Regions from separate parts of the Megasphaera elsdenii DSM 20460 genome, predicted to be linked through region 2. Evidence: riboswitches for the same ligand, from Rfam matches in the RefSeq annotation. Region 2 holds a riboswitch; each other region holds the start of a gene.
The links. A riboswitch is a leader RNA that binds a small molecule or an ion and turns the genes downstream of it on or off. The one in region 2 is predicted to bind S-adenosylmethionine.
Positions count from the first base shown of each region.

Region 1: linked by a shared signal. The riboswitch ahead of C6362_RS05120 (MetQ/NlpA family ABC transporter substrate-binding protein) and the one ahead of metK (methionine adenosyltransferase) in region 2 are both predicted to bind S-adenosylmethionine.
Region 3: linked by a shared signal. The riboswitch ahead of C6362_RS05880 (RNA-guided endonuclease InsQ/TnpB family protein) and the one ahead of metK (methionine adenosyltransferase) in region 2 are both predicted to bind S-adenosylmethionine.

Region 1 is NZ_CP027570.1:1,096,581-1,101,045, reverse strand. Features, by position in the region: gene C6362_RS05135 (hypothetical protein) at 1-26, shown strand, start outside; gene C6362_RS05130 (FAD-binding oxidoreductase) at 90-1,490, shown strand; gene C6362_RS05125 (MFS transporter) at 1,596-2,744, opposite strand; SAM riboswitch class I at 3,011-3,109, shown strand; gene C6362_RS05120 (MetQ/NlpA family ABC transporter substrate-binding protein) at 3,198-4,022, shown strand; gene C6362_RS05115 (3'-5' exonuclease) at 4,164-4,465, shown strand, end outside.
Region 2 is NZ_CP027570.1:2,197,134-2,201,598, reverse strand. Features, by position in the region: gene priA (replication restart helicase PriA) at 1-1,097, opposite strand, end outside; gene metK (methionine adenosyltransferase) at 1,240-2,430, opposite strand; SAM riboswitch class I at 2,490-2,590, opposite strand; gene C6362_RS10405 (hypothetical protein) at 2,730-3,992, shown strand; gene coaBC (bifunctional phosphopantothenoylcysteine decarboxylase/phosphopantothenate--cysteine ligase CoaBC) at 4,138-4,465, opposite strand, start outside.
Region 3 is NZ_CP027570.1:1,253,179-1,257,643, forward strand. Features, by position in the region: gene metF (methylenetetrahydrofolate reductase [NAD(P)H]) at 79-933, opposite strand; gene C6362_RS05875 (MetQ/NlpA family ABC transporter substrate-binding protein) at 1,132-1,962, opposite strand; gene C6362_RS05880 (RNA-guided endonuclease InsQ/TnpB family protein) at 2,105-3,361, opposite strand; SAM riboswitch class I at 3,568-3,661, opposite strand; gene C6362_RS05885 (MetQ/NlpA family ABC transporter substrate-binding protein) at 3,793-4,465, shown strand, end outside.

The DNA.
Region 1 (4,465 bases), 1.1 Mb from region 2:
CGGCAACGATTGATTTCAAGTTCTGATGCCTTCCCTAGGGGCGGCGAGCGTGGTAGAATAAGACAACAAATGAAAAGGAGGCCCTTTGCTTGAAAACTTATCAGCCCATTACGCCAGAAATCATTGAAAAATTAAAAGCCATTACCGGTCCGACTTATGTCAAGACCGATAGAGACATGCTCTTACAGTATCAGACCGACTATGAAACCAACCCGGCCATGTTCCACGTTCCTGACGCTGCGGTATCGCCGGCGAACGCCCAGGAAATCTCGGAAATCGTCAAATTAGCCAACGAATACGACTTCCCCATTACCGTCCGCAGCGGCGGCACCAGCCTGGCCGACGGGGCCATCCCGGTCTGCGGCGGCCTGGTTCTCTGCATGGACCGTCTCAACAAGATTCTCGAACTGAATGAAGAAGGCATGTACATGACCGTCGAAGCCGGTGTCCGCACGGTAGACTTGCAGAATGCCGCCAAGAAAGTCGGCCTCATGTATGCCGGTGACCCGTCCAGCGCCGAAAGCAGCCTCATCGGCGGCAACCTGGCTACCAATGCCGGCGGCCTGCGCGCCGTCCGCTACGGCGTCACCCGCGACCAGGTCTACTGCCTGGAAGTCGTCACCCCTACTGGCGATATCGTCGAATGCGGCCGTATCCTCAAGAAATGCTCGACCGGCTACGACCTGGAACAGCTCATCATCGGCAGTGAAGGGACGCTGGGCATCATCACCAAAGTCACAGTCAAACTGATTCCCCTGCCGCCGTACCGCTTCGACGTCCTGGCCATCTATACAGATCCGCGCCAGGCTTTGCACATGGTACCGAAATTGATGAAAGCCGGCATCGATCCGACCAGCGTCGAATACATGGACAATTCCTACGTCCGCGGCTGTGCAGACTACTGCCATTACAAGGATATGCCCCACTACGACGACGGTATCTACGTCATCATCACCGTCGAAACCTTCCACGAAGATGAACTGGACACCAAGATGGACGCCGTCTGCACGATCTGTGAAGAATCAGGCGCCGCCGAAGTCCTGGAAGCGGATGACCGCGTCTGGAACATGCGCCGCAACTGCCAGACCTCGGTTGAACTGCAAAGCAAGGTCTTCCTCACAGACGACGTCGTCGTGCCGGTCCATAAAATTGCCGGAACCATCGAAAAGATTATGGATATCGGCAAGGACTATCCCTTTGAAGTCAAGATCAATGCCCACATCGGCGACGGCAACCTGCACATCGTCCTCTGCAAGATGGACATGAGCGACGAAGAATGGGAAAAGAACGTCGAAGAATTCCATCAGCAAGTCTACGCCTATGCCTACAGCGTCGGCGGCCGCCTGGCCGGCGAACACGGCATCGGAGCCAAGAAATTAAAATACATGGAACAGTTCACACCAAAAGGCGAACTGAAAATCATGAAAACCATCAAGCGGGCCATGGACCCGAAAGACATCCTCAATCCGGGGAAAGTGATTGATGCGTAAGAAAAAAGCCTGCCCCTGCGGCAGGCTTTTTTAGTTTGACGTTTGATGTTTGACGTGATGGTTTCAAATTTATCCCTACTTACATCAAACTTCAAACATCAAACCTCAAACCTCAAACTTCCCCAACAGCCGCATGGCCATGACGGTCATGATGATTAAGAGGACTGTGACCAGGGTAAAGGAAATGGTCAGGCTGAAGACACGGCCGATGAAGCCCAGTACGGCCGGTGCCAGGAGGATGCCGACGTAGCCGATGGTACTGACTGCGGCGACGGCATCGGCGATGGGCATTTCTTTTTGCGTCCCCAAGAGGGAGTAAAAAACGGGGACCGTGTTGGCGCAGCCGATACCGATGAGGACGTATGACGCGAACAGTAACGGGCCGCCGCTGATGAGCAGGATTCCCAAAAAGCCGACAAAGGCGATGGGCAGGGAAAAAGCCAGGAGACGCCGCGGCCCGATATGCATGGTCAGGGAATCACCAGTCAGGCGGGACAGGAAGGCCGAAGCCGTGAACAGGGTCAGACCCAGGCCGGATTGGGAAATGTCGATGCCTTTTTCCGTCGTCATGAAGACGCCACTCCAATCGTTGATAGAGCCTTCGACGAGGAAAGATATCGTACAAATCAGCCCAATGAAGACAATCGTTCCTTTGGGCCGCACGAAATGGCTGCCGCCACGGCTTTCATTCCGCTCACTGTGAAGATGGGGCGAAAAGAAGAAGACACAGGCGGCAATCAGGACGGCACCGGCCAGGGCAACGCCTTGCCAGGGCAACCGAAATTGCAGCAGCAGGGCGAAAAAGGCAGCGCCGGCAAAGTTCCCCAAAGACCACATGGCCTGCATTCCCGACATGAGGCGCTTGCGGACTTTCCGTTCAATGAAGATGCCGTTGATGTTGACGACGACATCGAGCAGCCCCAGGGAGGAACCGAGGAGAACTGCCACCAGCAGCGCCGCAGTATAAGCCGGCACATAGCAGAGAACGTTCAAGACGACGGCAATGGACAGGCCGGCAGCAGTCAAAGAGCGGCGGCAGCCTAAGCGCCCGGCAATAGAGCCGGCCAGCATCATCATGATCAGGGCTCCCAAGCCGACGGCCAGCAAAAGAAAGCCCAGATGGTCGTCGGGAATCTGCAATTTCCGCTTCAGGAAAGGAATGAGCGATGCCCATGATGTAAAACCGAAGCCGCCAAGGAAGTAAAAGGCTTTGGCACTGTAAATCTGCCAAAGGATATCTCGTTTATTCAGCATTCCATCACCTCACAACAAAAAAGCCGGATAAGAAACCACCCAGGCCTGCAACTTTATCGAAGAACGTGTTTACGTACACGCCCTTCCTCCGCTACAGGACTGAAGTGACATCTTATCCGGCTCTATACCATACGAGTATAAGCCTCCGATGAGTTTTCTTATTATAACATAAAAAGAAATTTTTCTCAAGAAGCGCAGGATTGTCAAAAATTTCTTGACAGATTCCCCGCCAGGTGATAACATGTACACCAACAACAAAACATTGTCTTTCATCAAGAGCAGTCGAGGGAATGGCCCGATGACGCTGCGGCAACCCCCTATCGGGATAGGTGCCAAGTCCAGCGGTATATACCGGCAGATGAACGAATCGCAAATTGAGCCGTCATCTGTATGACGGCTTTTCTTTTTGACCGGCAAGCCCTTATATTCGTCATCCAGAAAGGAAATGATTACATGAATGCAACAGTAAAAAAACTCTTCGCCGCCGTCCTCATCACGACGACGTGCCTCTTTGCCGCCGGCTGCGGTTCGTCTTCCAATTCCGGTGCTTCCGGTGATAAAAAAGAAATCAAGATGGGCGTCACTGCCGGTCCCCACGCGGAAGTCATGGAAGAAGTCGCAAAAGAAGCAGCTAAACAGGGTATCACCATCAAAGTCGTCGAATTTAACGACTATGTCCAGCCGAACAAGGCCCTGGCCGAAGGCGATCTGGACATGAACTCCATGCAGCACCAGCCGTACATGGACAACGTCGTCAAGAAACAAGGCCTGAAGATCACGTCTATCGGCAAGACCATCATCCTGCCCATGGCTGTTTACTCGCACAAATATAAAGACATCAAAGATGTCGCCGACGGTGCCAAAGTCACCATCCCGAACGACCCGACCAACGGGGCCCGCGCCCTGCTCCTGATCCAGCAGGCCGGCCTGATCAAGTTGAAGAACGGCAACTCCGTCGACGCTTCGGTTACGGATATCACAGAAAATCCCAAGAACCTCCAGTTCGTCGAACTCGATGCCGCTCAGATTCCCCGTTCCCTCGACGACACGGACCTGGCTTGCGTCAACACCAACTACGCCATCCCGGCTGGCTTGAATCCGCAGAAGGATTCGATCCTCGTCGAATCGAAGGATTCGCCGTATGCTAACGTCATGGCAGTCCGTCAGGGCGACGAAAACAACGAAACATACAAGAAAGTCTTAGAAATCTACCAGTCGGAACCGATCAAGAAATTCATCGAAGAACACTTCCAGGGAACTATCCTGCCGGCATTTTAATGGCTCATGACTCGTAGGGGCCGCCCAAAGGGCGGCCCGCCTGATTCATCTCAAAAGGGCTTGTCGCACGTGCGACAAGCCCTTTACTTATGGTATAATAAAGATTGTCCATCAGATTCAGAAAGGAGACACTTTTTTATTATGAAAGCCGTATTTGTCGATTTCGAGATGAACCCTATCGGCCGGGACCAGAAGGAAGCGCGCCGCATCTGCAAGGGTGAAATCATCGAAATCGGTGCTGTCAAGATAGACGAAGACGGGAAGGAAATCTCGTCGTATAAAGAATATGTGCTGCCCGAATATACGACAGCCATGAACCAGACCTGTCAGGAATTGACGGGAATCACTATGGAAATGCTGGCCGGGAAGCCCCATTTCCGCCAGGCCTTCGACCATTTCCTGACTTGGTGCAACGAAGGCTGCCCCAATGCCTACGAAATGTT
Region 2 (4,465 bases):
AAGACCGCCGACCGGGCACCGATGCAGATATGACTCGTCCCGTTCTGCATGCGCAGCCAGTTGTTGCGCTTCTCCCCCTGGGACAGCTGGCTGTGCATGACGACGACATCGTCGCCGAAACGGCGCAGGAAGCGGCGGACAATCTGGCCGGTCAAGGCGATCTCCGGCACTAAGACGACGACCTGTTTCCCTTTTTTCAGGGCCTGGCTGGTTAACTGCATGTAGATTTCTGTCTTGCCGCTGCTGGTGATACCGTGGAGGACGTAGGTTTTACCATGCTCATCGCTTCCGATAACCTTTAATGCCTGCTGCTGTTCCGCTGTCAGGGAAAAAGCTTCGTCCCGGGCAAGGCTCGGCAAGACATTCGTCGTCCTGGCCGGCCGCTGGCTCCAGCAGGCCAATCCCGTCGCACAGAGGCGGCGCATGAGATTGCGGCTGTAGCCTTGTCCCTGCCAATAAGAGACAGGGCCTTCGCCCTTGGCTTTCAAGGCCTGGAGCAGTTCCTGCTGGCGGCGACGGCCATGGAGAATAGCTTCCGTATCGTCGGCAGCAAAAGAAAGCCAGTCTTCCATCTTGTCGGCAATCTGGTTCTTATAACAAATCCGGCTGGTCAGGACCTGGCTGGCCAAAGCCTTCTCGACGAGGTCTTGGCCGAACCGGCGGCTCAGTGCGCCTTTTTCACAGCGCCCTTTTCCGGCCACATAGGTTTGTAGCCGCGCTTCGTCCGCTGTCTGCGGCTGGGCCGGTCCGGCCGATACGACATCGCGGCGGACCAGTCCTTTCTTATCGATCATGAACAGGCGCAGGGCATCGGACAAGTTGCAGACGTAGTAATCGCGGATCCAAAGGGCCGTGCGGATCATCTCTTCCTGGAAGCCGGTCTGCGTCGAGAGCAGGCCTTCAATGGGCTTCAGCGTGAAATCAGCCGGCTCCGCCAGGTGTTCCTGCAGGGCGACGACGATGCCTTCTTCCCGGCGATGACCGAAAGGCACGAGGACGCGGCTGCCGACGCGGACAGCCATCCCCTCGGGGACGATATAGGAAAAGGTCTGCTGCAGCCGCTTCGCCGTCGTATTGATGATGATTTCAGCAAACAAAGAAACACCTCCGTAGTTCGTGGTTTGTGGTTCGTAGGGGCCGTCCTGTCAAGGCGGCCCGCAAACAATGACACTTAAAAAGGGACCGCGCAGTGATGCGACAGTCCCCTTTTTTTGGATGTTCAGTTTATCGAACCGCCTCTTATAAGCCGGCTTCTTTGCGGAGCGTATCGGCTTTGTCTGTCTTTTCCCAAGGCAGGTCGAGGTCGTTGCGGCCGAAGTGGCCATAGGCAGCGGTCTGTTTGTAAATCGGGCGCTGCAAGTCGAGCATGGCGATGATGCCAGCCGGACGAAGGTCGAAGTTCTTTTCAATGAGTTCGACGATCTTTTCGTTCGGGACTTTGCCCGTGCCGAAGGTTTCGACGTGGATGGAAACCGGGCGGGCTACGCCGATGGCATAAGCCAGCTGGATTTCGCATTTGTCAGCCAAGCCGGCAGCGACGACGTTCTTGGCGACGTAACGAGCTGCATAGGCAGCCGAACGGTCGACTTTTGTGGGGTCCTTGCCAGAGAAAGCACCGCCGCCATGACGAGCCATGCCGCCATAGGTATCGACGATGATCTTGCGGCCCGTGAGGCCCGAGTCGCCCTGGGGACCGCCGATGACGAAGCGGCCTGTCGGGTTGATGAAGAGTTTCGTCTTGTCGTCGAACAAGCCTTCCGGAAGTTCCGGTTTGATGACGAATTCGAGGAGATCGCTTTCAATCTGTTCGCGGCTGACTTCCGGGCTGTGCTGTGCCGAAATGACGATGGTGTCGATGCGGACGGGTTTGCCGTCTTCATATTCGACAGTGACCTGAGTCTTGCCATCGGGACGGAGATACGGCAAGGTACCGTCTTTGCGGACCTTTGCCAGGCGGCGGGCCAAACGGTGTGCCAAAGAAATAGGCAGCGGCATGTAGTCGTCCGTTTCGTTGGAAGCATAGCCGAACATCATGCCCTGGTCGCCAGCGCCGATGGTATCGAACTTATCTGTATTGCCTTCCTTCTTTTCCAAGGCGTCATCGACGCCCATGGCGATATCCGGAGACTGTTCGTCCAAGGAGACGAGGACGCCGCAGGTATCGCAGTCAAAGCCGTATTTAGCGCGGGTATAACCGATATCGCGGATCGTTTCGCGGACGATGTGCGGAATATCGACGTAGCACGTCGTAGAGATTTCGCCGACGACGTGTACCATGCCGGTCGTTACCAAGGTTTCGCAGGCAACGCGGGCGTTTTTATCTTTTGCAAGAATGGCATCCAAAATGCTGTCCGAAATCTGGTCGGCCATTTTATCGGGATGGCCTTCGGTGACGGATTCGGATGTAAAGAATTCACGATTTTTAGCCATGAGTGATCCTCCTTAAAAAAAATTCCCCTCATCCATGACTTCATGAGAGGGGCTTCTAATCCCCATCTGCCAGTATATCACTGCTGGAATTAGCACCTTTCATAGCTGAAGGTTGCTGCGACATCACAGGGCCAGTCCCTCCGTCGTCTCTTGATGGTTCTTTATTTGTTTTGCTCATCCATTATAATTCAAGTCTGCCTATTTTGCAAGTATTTTTTATGTCCAAAAAACATTGTCTACTAGACGCCTCCCTACAGGCAGGGGTATAATGTCTACAGAAGATAGAAAGGATGATAGATATGACCAAATTGCGGCCTAGAGATATATTCTTCAACGACCCTTATTTTGATTATGCCACCTGCAGCAAACCCGGCGACCTGCGGCTGGCCAAACGAGTCGAAGTATTCGGCAAGTGGTATAAGACCCCAAACCTGGTGACGACCCTCCTGTCCCAGGAACGGCTGACCTTCAGCCGCTACACCGGCACGAACAAGGAAGACGCCCTGGTCCTGCGGATCTACGAACGGACGGCAGACCGGCTGCTCATCAATACGTATTATACGTCCCAACAAAACCCGGAAGAAATCTACGCCGGCACGATTCACCTCGAACGCTACGACATGGCGCAGACCATGGAATCCTTTTCCTATATGGGCATCATCGACCTGCTCATGCTCCAGACGGACAGCCAGATTCTTGAGCTGACCAACGTCTTTGAAGATGTACAGATGGCCAAGCACGCTGTGGCCCACGCCCTGGGCATTTATCTCATGGCCATCTGCGACCAGCCCTGGTCTGACGAAGCCGTCACAGGCGGCCAGGAAACGCCGGCCATGATGATGGGCAAGGAAAAAGAAGAACTTCAGCAGCTGCGGGAGGAAAAGGCCCAGATGGACGCCGATAAGGAAGAGCTCCTGCGCCTGCGCCTGGAAGCAAAAAACCGTACGACGGTCCTGGCCGAACTGGAACGGCTGCGCCAGGAATTAGAAAGCGAACGGGCCGGCCGCGAACAGGAGCGCAAGCAATATGAAGACCGCATCCGCAAGCAGGAACAGTATATCGAAAAGATCAAGGAAACGGCATCCGGCCAAATCGCCGAACTCCTGGCCCTGCGCAAGGAACTCAACAAGCGTCAGGTACGGCCGGACCTTTCCAGCGGACAGGCGCACCGGAAAGTGACGCCTCAGGAAGCGTCTCGGTCGGCCCGGGAGCCGGAAGACCGCGGCCTGGACCTGCCTTCCTTCATGACCCAGCGCGACTATACGCGTCAGCTCGACCGCTTCCTCACGGGGCGCCAGCTTGCCCTGGCCGGCGGCGACCCAGACTGGCAGCGCCGCATCCAGCGCCGTTTTGGTGCTATTCTCCTCATCAGCGGCCAGCCAGGGGATGACCGGCTGCTGAAAGAATCGGCCCTCTTAGTCGTCAATATGGAAGATGGCAAGACGCCCCTCGTCCGCTGGGCCATTACGGAAGCCAAAGAAAAAGGCTGCCCCATCCTCTCCATCGGCCCGACCAACCTCAACGGCTTCGCCAAAGCCATCGTAGGGCGGGTTAGTGGTTAGTGGCTCGTGGTTCGTGGCGGGCCGCCCTTTGGGACGGCCCCTACAACATTAAAACCATCTGCTAACCCCTAACTACTAGCCACTAGCCACTAAAAAGGACTGTCGCATATGCGACAGTCCTTTTTCTGCAACCTACAAACTCTCATCAACCCTGTTTTTTCGCCATGATAGCCGCAGCGCGGGCTACGATGATGGCAGCGAGTTCGTCTTTATCCATTTTATCTAATTTTTCCATAGAGCCGTCCGGGAAAAGCAAGGTGGCGATGTTCGTCGTCCCTTTGAAGCCGGCCCCTTCGGCACTGACGTCGTTGGCGACGAGCATGTCGAGGTTCTTCTTCTTGAGCTTCTTCGTACCGTATTCGATGACGTTCGTCGTTTCAGCGGCAAAACCGACCAGGGTCTGATGGGTCTTGCGCTGGCCCAGGCCATAGAGGATATCGGGATTCTTGGCCATTTCGAGGGTCAAGGTATCG
Region 3 (4,465 bases), 940 kb from region 2:
TACGATGAACGAACTGTGGGCCGCCGTTATGGCGGCCCCTACGATGAACGACGAACGGCCTACGATGAACGATGCCCTCTACAACAATGTCTTGACAGCTTCGGCGATTTTTTTTGCGATATACGGGTTATTCATGGTGTAGACGTGGATGCCGTCTACGCCGTTAGCCAGGAGATCGGCAATCTGGTCGACGGCGTAGGCGATGCCGATATCGCGCATGGATTCGGGAGTGTCACCGTATTTGGCAATGGCCCGCTGGAATTTGATGGGGAGCGTGGCGCCGCACATGGTGACCATGCGTTCGATTTGAGCTTTGTTAGTGACGGGCATGATGCCGGCTTCGATGGGAACATTGATACCGGCAATTTCACAACGTTCGAGGAAGCGGTAGAAAAGGGCGTTGTCGAAGAAGAGCTGGGAAATGAGTTCGCTAGCGCCGGCGTCGACTTTGGTCTTCAAGTTGCGGATGTCGGCGGCCAGGGTCTTAGCTTCGGTATGCCCTTCAGGGTAGCAGGCGCCGATGACGTTGAATTCCGGCGCTTGTTCTTTGATGAAGGCCACAAGGTCGCTGGCGTGTTCGAAGTCGTGCGCCCGTTCGCGGCCCGGGACTTCATCGCCACGCAGGGCCAGGATGTTTTCGATGCCGGCTTCTTTCAGTTCTTTCAGGTCCTGCAAGGCTGCTTCTTTCGTCAGGTAGATGCAGGGCATGTGAGCGGCTGTTTCGCAGCCCAGGGCTTTGATGCGGCTGGCGACTTCGACCGTGCGGTTGCCGCCGGTACCGCCGGCGCCGCAGGTGACGCTGATGAAGTCCGGATGGAGTTTGCTCAGTTCTTCCAGCGTCGGATAGACCGTTTCGATGGGAATATCCTTCTTCGGCGGAAAGACTTCAAAAGAAAAGACCGTTTTTTTGGCAAAAAGCTCGTTCGTATGCATATATTGTTTCCCCCTTGATTTTACAGAATTCCGTGGACTGCATGATGAAAAGCAACCCCTCAGTCAGCTGCGCTGACAGCTCCCCTATTAGGGGAGCCTTCCAGACAATAATCATTGTAAACAAAAGGACCGCCGCGAGCGCGACAGCCCTTTTCGGATACTTTCATTATATGGGATAACGAAGTCAATGTCCAGCTGTTAGAAGCTCGGCAGGATAGCACCCTGGTATTTGTCTTCGATGAATTTCTTGATTTCCGGAGACTGGAGGGCTTTGACGAGTTTCTGGATTTCCGGACGGTTTTCATCACCTTCGCGGATGACGAGGACGTTGGCATACGGCGAATCCTTCGGTTCCAGGAAGAGCGCGTCTTTCAGCGGATTGAGACCGGCTTCCATAGCAAAGTTGGTATTGATCAAGGCGATGTCTACGTCATCGATGGAACGGGGAATCTGAGCGGCTTCGAGTTCGACGAACTGGAGGTGTTTATCGTTCTTTTCGACGTCCTGTACGGTCGACGTGATGTTACCGCCATCTTTCAAGCCGATGAGGCCGGCACTCTGCAAGATGAGGAGGGCGCGGCCGCCGTTGGTCGGGTCATTGGGGATGGCGACTTTGGCGCCGTCAGCGACGTCTTTCAAGTCCTTGACTTTATGGGAATAAATGCCCATTGGTTCGACGTGGATCTTAGCGATGGCTTTCAATTTTGTGCCGTGTTCGCTATTGAATTTGTCGAGGTACGGTGAATGCTGGAAGAAGTTGGCGTCGATTTCCTTATCGTTCAGGGCCAGGTTCGGTTTGACATAGTCCGTGAATTCGACGACTTTCAGGTCGACCCCTTCTTTGGCCAGGAGCGGTTTGACTTCATTCAGGATTTCACCGTGCGGTACGGGCGTGGCGCCGACGGTGACTGTCGTGTTCTTGGAAGACGAGCCGCTGGAAGCGGAATCACTGCCGCAGCCGGCAGCCAGGACGGCGATGGCCAGCAGGGCTGAAGCGGCGAGAATGGAAAGTTTCTTGAGATTTTTCATAAAGATTCCTCCTAATGATGTAGTATAGACTTTTCTGTTCCGTCATTATCCTTGAACCTCTCCCGCTTATAGAAGCGGGAGATTCTTGAGAAATTTGATACATGGACTAACGCCTGACAGCCTATTCCAAAGGAGTTAGCTGTCAGGATATCCTTATTCTCAAAGGGCTGTCCAAAAGCCCCTTACACAGTCCCTCGAAATCGAAGTTCTGCTTACTTTTACGGAGTATGTTGTATGCTCCATTCACATCCGCGTTGGCCATCCTGCCATCGGCGAACTGGTACAAGCCACGGTGGATACGCTTCCCACTGAACGTGCCAGTATACGGCTGTTCAGGATTATAGACAGGAATATCGTCTAAATCCAAGCAACTTGCTTGAGAAGTGTAAGATTCTTCCTGTTCGATATATCGCATACCGTAACGCTCGCAAAGTCCTTCCAGTGTTTCACGCAGATTACCGAAACTGATTTGCGTAAACTGCTGGTTGGTTATCCTACCCAGGTCGATACTACGTTTAAAGTCACCGTTATAACCACAGACGATGGTTCCGATACGGTGTTCGATACAGTAGTTGATGATATAGCGGGCAACCTTGCGGAGGTAGTCCTGTGTCCGATTATTACGTTTTCTTGCTAAGGCATAGAGCCTGTGCGTTTTCTTCTGTCCTTGTTTGTCGGCAATCCCCTGATAGTAGGCTTTCTGCTTGTTCCAATACTGGTTGATTGATTTAAGTTTACGCCCGTCCATGATGAACGCCGTCCCGGTGTTGGTCACGCAAGTTGCCAGATTTTCAAGACCGATGTCGATAGCAAGGACATTGTCCGGTGAAACGTCTTGAGGTTCTTTCTCCTGAAGATAGTAATACTGGATTTTGAAGTATCTGCCATTATATATGGGACAGATACGGACTTCCTTGATGGTTTTCTCTTTCAGTCTTGCAGGGAAAGGGATTTTGATTGGCTTACGGCCATGCCGTTTAGAAAATCCCCGACTCATGGGGATCGTCAAGAATCCATCTTTTACGTTTATGGCGTTCGTGGAGAGAATCAGGTTGAACATGCCGCCTTTTTCCCGATAGTGAGGCATTTTGATGTCCTTGAAGCGATATTCTCCTGATTTTGCCTTTTTTATGAGATTGAAGAATGACTTGAAACTGCGGTCAGCCACCTTCAATATCTGCTGAGACACGCCAGCCTGCAACAGACCGTAGTTTTCGTTTTCCTTGCAGACATGGTAATTTTCTTCGTATTTCAAGAACTTCTTCTCTTGGAAATAGTATTGCCTGATGTTGTAGAGAGCCACGTTGTAGAGGTTGTTGCTGTATTGGCACATCTCCCGCAGCATGGCATATTCTTCTTTGGAAAGATTTCTGATGACATTTGATTGAGTAAGATACACATTTTTCACCTCCTTTTTTATTATATGATTATTATGTGGGAAATAGTGATGATTTTTAAGATGAGTTACAGCGTTTTTGTGCTTTTTACGGGCCTTGGACCCACTCAAGCACCGCCATTCATCCCCCACCTAAGAGGTGGGAGTCTTCTGGCGGGAAAAGATAAAAAAGACCTCTTTCCGAAAGAGAAAGAGGTTTGATGGCTGATTCTTTATCTCTCGGAATAATCCGCAGGAATTGGCACCGTCGTTATCGGTTGCCGGGCTTCATAGGGCCAGTCCCTCCACCACTCTGGATAAATGTCGTTCTAAAGTTGTCTTGATTCTTAGTTTATCATGGATAGGCTATTTGTCAAGGTCTATCTTAAGGGCATTGACAAAACTATACTAAAAGCGTAGTATTTAGACAACAATCTAAAGAGGGGGAATCAGTTATGATTCAATGGAAAAAGAAATTTTTACCGCTTGCCTTATTAGCCGTATTGGCTGTCGGCCTTGCCGGTTGCGGCGGTCAGGGGGATAATGGCCAGAGTGCCGGCAGCAGCGACAAGGAAATCAAGATCGGAGCCACAGCGGGTCCTCATGCTGAAGTCGTCGAAGCCGTGGCTAAGGAAGCAGAAAAACAGGGGATTCACATCAAAGTCGTCGAATTTTCCGACTACATTACGCCGGACAAGGCCCTGGCTGATGGAGATATTGACTTGGTCAGCTACCAGCATAAGCCATTCCTGGATAATTTCAATAAGCAGAATGGTACGGATTTAGTACCTATTGGCAACACGATCCTCATGCGCATGGGGATTTACAGCGATAAATATAAGAGTGTCGACGCTTTGCCCGACGGAGCTGTCATTGCTATCCCCAATGACCCGACTAACGGCGGCCGCGGCTTGGCGCTCCTTCAGCGCGCAGGGCTGCTGAAACTTAAAGAGGGCGTAGGATTCAAGGCTACGCCGGCTGATGTCGTCGATAATCCCAAGCATTTCCAGTTCAAAGAAATCGAAGCGGCCCAGCTGCCGCGCAGCCTCGGTGACGTCGATGCGGCTGTCATTACTATGAACTACGTCATGAGCGCCGGCCTTAACGTCAAGGAACAGGGCATCTTCT